DNA from 2 places in the Candidatus Clostridium eludens genome. Region 2 is predicted to be linked to the other one. Evidence: predicted binding sites of a transcription regulator. Region 2 holds the regulator's gene; the other holds the start of a gene.

Region 1 (3,221 bases), on a different contig from region 2:
AAAAGGCTAGATGGGGACAGAGAATGGGAGACGGAAAATTAGTGGATGCTATGATAAATGACGGATTATGGGAAGCATTCAATAAATACCACATGGGAATTACAGCTGAAAATGTAGCAGAAAAATGGAATTTAACAAGAGAAATGCAGGATGAATTTTCAGCAGCATCCCAACAAAAGGCAGATGCAGCTCAAAAAGCAGGAAAATTCAAAGATGAAATAGTACCAGTAGTTATTAAGACTAAAAAAGGAGAAAAAGTTGTTGATACTGATGAATACATTAAACCAGGAACAACTGTTGAGTCATTAGCAAAATTAAAACCAGCATTCAAGAAAGATGGAACAGTTACAGCAGGTAACGCTTCAGGAATAAATGATGCAGCAGCAGCATTAGTTGTTATGAGTGCAGATAAAGCAAAAGAACTTGGAATTAAACCACTTGCAAAAATACTTTCTTATGGAAGTAAAGGATTAGATCCAACAATAATGGGATATGGACCATTCTATGCAACAAAATTAGCGCTTGAAAAAGCTAACATATCAGTAGCAGATTTAGACTTAATAGAAGCAAACGAAGCATTTGCTTCCCAGAGTTTAGCTGTAGCAAAAGATTTAGAATTTGATATGAGCAAAGTAAATGTAAATGGTGGAGCAATAGCTTTAGGACATCCAATTGGTTCATCAGGTGCAAGAATACTTGTTACATTACTTCATGAAATGCAAAGAAGAGATGCTAAGAGAGGTCTTGCAACATTATGTATAGGCGGCGGAATGGGAACTGCTTTAATAGTTGAAAGATAATAATAAATGATATATTAATTTTGTTTAAATAAAAAAACAAAGTAAGTTATACTTACTTTGTTTTTTTATTACTTAATTTTATATTTTCCACGCTAACATTTTTAAATATAAAACGTTTTCTGCTTTTATAAAAAATAAGACTAATTAGGTAGAACTTGTGGATTTATTATTAAAAAAAGCCAATATAAGTAATTCGACGTTCTTAATATATTTCAAAATAAGCTGTATTTAGGAATTTTCGGCTAATATATACAAATATGATTAAATAACTCAAAGAACATATGAGAGACTTTACATACAGTCTATTTATGAAACTTTGTGTTTTTTTTAACAAAAAATATTGATAAAATATTAATTAATTAGTATAATTAACATATAATAGAATTGTATGAATTGAGTTAATTATTTAAAAGAATGCCATTTAAAAGATAAATTTAGATGATTGCGAATTAACGTCATGCAATTTCAAGATTTATAGAAATTTTCTTAATAAAATAACAATGTTTTATATATAAAAATGTAGGTACTAAGATTTAAAGTCCTTGAAGTTTAATGACCTAAAATTTCACAAGACTCTAATTTAAATAAATTTATTTTAGGAGGATTTGATTTATGAAAGATGTAGTTATTGTAAGTGCTGTAAGAACAGCCATAGGAAATTTTGGAGGAGCTTTAAAGGATGTTCCAGCTGTGGATTTAGGTGCTATAGTTATAAAAGAAGCAGTAAAAAGAGCAAATATTAAACCAGAGCAAGTAGATGAAGTTATATTTGGAAATGTAATACAGGCAGGTTTAGGACAAAGCCCAGGAAGACAAGCAGCTGTGAAGGCAGGTATTCCTGTAGAGGTTCCAGCTTTTACATTAAATAAAGTTTGCGGTTCCGGACTCAGGACAGTAAGTTTAGCAGCTCAACTTATAAAGGCTGGAGACGATGATGTTGTTGTAGTTGGTGGAACTGAGAACATGTCTGCTGCTCCATATATACTTCCAAAGGCTAGATGGGGATACAGAATGGGAGAAGGAAAATTAATAGATGGTATGATAAAAGATGGACTTTGGGAAGCATTCAATAATTATCATATGGGAATTACAGCTGAAAATATAGCAGAAAAGTGGAACATAACAAGAGAACAGCAAGATGAATTTGCAGTAGCATCACAGCAAAAAGCAGAAGCAGCTATAAAGGCTGGAAAATTTAAAGACGAAATAGTACCAGTGACTGTTAAGCAAAAGAAGAAAGAAATAGTTTTTGATACTGATGAATTCCCTAGATTTGGGACAACTATTGAATCATTAGCAAAATTGAAACCAGCATTTAAAAAAGATGGAACAGTTACAGCAGGTAACGCTTCAGGAATAAATGATGCAGCAGCAGCGTTAGTTGTTATGAGTGCAGATAAAGCAAAAGAACTTGGAATTAAACCACTTGCAAAGATACTTTCTTATGGAAGTAAAGGATTGGATCCAACAATAATGGGATATGGACCATTCCATGCAACAAAATTAGCACTTCAAAAAGCCAATTTGACTGTAGGAGATTTAGATTTGATAGAGGCAAATGAAGCTTTTGCTTCCCAGAGTTTAGCTGTGGCAAAAGATTTAGAGTTTGATATGAGTAAAGTAAATGTGAATGGTGGAGCATTAGCCCTTGGACATCCAGTTGGTTGCTCAGGCGCAAGAATACTTGTTACATTACTTTATGAAATGCAAAGAAGAGATGCTAAGAGAGGTCTTGCAACACTGTGCATAGGCGGCGGAATGGGAACTGCTTTAATAGTTGAAAGATAATATATACTAGTCTTAAATAAGGAACAGAGTAAGTTTTGGTTTACTTTGGCTTAGAGTGTAGCCAAAAGCCAAATTCTAGATATGAGGATTTGGCTTTTGGCATATAGTGTCAAATAGTAATCTCATTCCATGATTCTCTTTACTATCAGCAGGTACATTCCATGTTTTTTTCTTCTTTTATATACGCATTTAACATATTTATCACCTTGTATAATGAACTTATAGTAAATTCATCATACTTCTCCTTTCTTTAGGATAATTTACTATAATAATATAGGACGCTGTGGATTAGTTGGATAACGCATGATGTTTTATATAGAGCAAGGATACATTTAACATAAAGCGAGTGGAACATAGCGGACTAAACAATAAGGAGTGTTCTTATGATTTATATTGGCATCGATGTAGCAAAGAATAAGCATGATTGCTGTATCATTGGTTCAGGTGGTGTTATTATTAATGATTCTTTATACGCGCAGTATTTTATCTTTTTAAAAATAATACCGCATTTGTTTCACAAATATAATTCTATTTTTTGAAAATGTAACTTTTTAAGAAACTAAAAATATGATTTTTTTAAAAAAATTATCTTGGCTTTATATAGTTGGTCTTTTAATTTAATTATACAATCAC
Region 2 (3,221 bases):
AGTATTTTTGTTTTTGTTCTTCTGTACCGAATTGATAAATAGGTGTTGCGCAAAGTGAAGTATGTGCTGAAACTATAACACCTGTTGTAGCGCAAACTTTTGAAAGTCCTTCTACTGTTAATATATAAGAGAGTGTGTCTCCACCTGCTCCGCCATACTCAACAGGAAATGGTATACCCAACATTCCATATCTAGCCATTTTTTCTACTGTTTCTTGAGGAAACCTTTCTGTTTCATCTACTTCTGCAGCTAGAGGTTTAACTTCAGTTTCTGCAAATTCACTTACCATTTGTTCTACAAATTGTTGTTCTCTTGTTAATGTAAAATCCATTTATTTTACCTCCTAAATAGTTTTCATACTAAATATAGCTTATATCTTTTTTTATATCATTCATTGTAAACCTTTATTTGTAAACCTTTAAAGAAAATAAAGATCACAATTTACTGAACCTAAGTTATTAATTATAATCTTAAATTTTATATTTAAGTTATTGACCTGATTTATACGATATCATCAATTACTTGTTTTTAAAAGATTTATCTCTCTTTTCTACAAATGCTGTCATTCCTTCTTTTTGATCTTCTGTAGCAAAACATTCCCCAAATACTTCTGCTTCATAAGCTACAGCTGTGTCTATATCGCACTGAATTCCTTGGTTTATAGCCGCTTTACATAATTGAACAGCTATAGGTGCATTACTAGCTATAGTATTTGCCAGATTTTTAACTTCTTCTAACAACTTATCTGGTTCAACTATTTTATTTACCAATCCTATTCTTAGAGCTTCTTCAGCATTTATTATTTGTGCAGTGTATATAAGTTCTTTTGCCATACCAACGCCTACTACTCTTGGAAGTCTTTGAGTGCCTCCAAATCCTGGAGTAATTCCAAGACCAACCTCTGGCTGACCAAACTTAGCTTTTGATGAAGCTATTCTTATATCACAAGCCAATGATAATTCACAGCCTCCGCCAAGTGCAAAACCATTTACGGCTGCTATAACTGGCTTATCTAATTTTTCCAATTTTCTAAATACTTTATTGCCAAGTGTCCCAAACTTTCTTCCCTGAACTGTATTGAGATCCTTCATTTCAGTTATGTCCGCTCCTGCTACAAAAGCCTTACCCGCACCAGTAAGTATCACAGCATACACATTTTCATCTGCAGCAATATTATCTACCGCAGCATCAATTTCCTTTAGTGTTTCTGAGTTCAAAGCATTTAATGCTTTAGGCCTATTTATTGTTAGCAAAGCTACCTTGCCATCCTTTTCAAGAATGATATTTTTGAATTCCATATTACTCCTCCCTCCTAAACCTTTTGAAAGCAACATTAACAAAGTATTGTTAATAATATCACAAATACACTTAAAAATAATTGAAGTTTTTCACTTCACTTCTTATTATATACCTTAAGCTTATATATTTCAATAATAAATTAGCACAAATATCAAATAAATTTTATTTAATATTTTATTTTAACATTTACAGTAAAAACATACACCTTTAGGTTTTACTCTATATCATTTAAAAGACAACTCAACGTCAGTAAACTATCACTTAAATGAACATTTTCCACCTTCACATCTTCTGGTACAATAAGATCCACTGGAGCAAAATTCCATATACCCTTCACTCCATTTTTGACCAAAATATTACAAACCTTCTGGGCATTATTGCTAGGCACACATATTACACCTATGTCTATAGCATTTTCTTTCAGGTAGTCAGCTAAATAATCTATGTCTCTTATCTCTATATCCCTAATTCTAATACCTATAAGTTTTGGATTTATATCAAATATAGCTTTTAATTCAAAACCCAGTTTTTCAAATCTAGTATAATTAGATATAGCTTGACCTATATTACCTGCTCCTATTATAACTTCTCTATACAATTTTGTAAGTCCAAGTATATTACATATTTGACTGTATAATTCACTTACATTGTATCCATATCCCTGTTGACCAAAATCTCCAAAGCAATTTAAATCTTGCCGTATTTGAGAAGCTGTAAATCCTATTTTTTCACTTAACTCTTTTGAAGATATTCTATCTACGTCATTTCTCATTAAATTATCTAAATATCTATGATATTTGGGCAATCTCTTTATGACAGACATTGATATATCTTTTTTCTTATCCATACCGCACCTCATATCTATAACTATATGTTTTAATTATATATTAAAATAAATTCTACTATAATTCCATTTTATCATTATATAGTATTATCTAATTATAACATATGTTAATACTCTCTTTTTTATTATTTTGTATTTTTATTAAGGTTTTTCAATTTTATAATACCCATATTATATATATTATGTAAATCATTATTATATTCTAAATAAGGTCTACAAAAAAATCTCTTTACATAGTAAAATATTAATAAGTTAAGGAAGGTGTTATTCTATGATCATTTTAAGCTGTAAAAATATTCATAAGAACTATGGAATAGATGTTATATTAGAAAATGTAACTTTCAATATAAATGAAGGAGACCGAGTAGCACTAATAGGACCAAACGGAGCCGGCAAGTCTACCCTATTTCAAATTCTAACAAATAAGATAAGCCATGACAGTGGAGAGCTATTTGTAGATAAAACTAAAACCATAGGCTATTTAACCCAACATCTATCACTAGATTCTTCAAATACAATATACGATGAAATGCTTACTGTATTTCAAGATATAATTGACTTAGAAAATAAATTAATTAAGCTGGAAACTTTAATGAACGAGCCCTATAATTCTAAAAATGAAAACTATCAAAATAAATTGATTGATAATTATACCATATGTTCAGAACTCTATAGAAACAGAGGCGGGTATACCTATAAAGCAGAAATAAATAGAGTCCTAGCAGGTCTAGGCTTTTCTCAGAATGAATTTTGTGATTCCATAAACATAATAAGTGGAGGGAAAAAAACACGGGTTGCCCTTTGCAAATTGCTATTAACAAAACCTGACATACTCTTATTAGATGAACCTACCAATCATTTGGATTTGGAAGCTATAGAATGGCTAGAAGAATACTTAAAGGCCTACAAAGGAACTATAATTATAATTTCCCACGACAGATACTTCTTAGATACCATAACACACTCAACTATGGAACTTATAAACGGTCATGTGAATTTTTACAATGGAAATTATACTACTTCTCTGGAACTAAAAAAGAAAAACTATGAAATTCAATTAAAAGCATATAACATACAA

Evidence for each region. The regulator Rex, encoded in region 2, represses fermentation and respiration genes when NADH is low (regulators of the CRP and FNR family bind a similar motif). The targets are predictions, from matches to a motif close to ATTGTTAANNNNTTAACAAT.
Region 1: the regulator Rex is predicted to act here: its motif matches at 1,283-1,302, upstream of ACJDU8_RS08240 (acetyl-CoA C-acetyltransferase).

What each region holds. Positions count from the first base shown of each region.
Region 1 is NZ_JBJHZX010000010.1:16,624-19,844, reverse strand. Features, by position in the region: gene ACJDU8_RS08245 (acetyl-CoA C-acetyltransferase) at 1-800, shown strand, start outside; gene ACJDU8_RS08240 (acetyl-CoA C-acetyltransferase) at 1,413-2,588, shown strand.
Region 2 is NZ_JBJHZX010000001.1:149,897-153,117, forward strand. Features, by position in the region: gene ACJDU8_RS00640 (acyl-CoA dehydrogenase) at 1-331, opposite strand, end outside; gene ACJDU8_RS00645 (short-chain-enoyl-CoA hydratase) at 519-1,298, opposite strand; gene ACJDU8_RS00650 (redox-sensing transcriptional repressor Rex) at 1,514-2,146, opposite strand; gene abc-f (ribosomal protection-like ABC-F family protein) at 2,415-3,221, shown strand, end outside.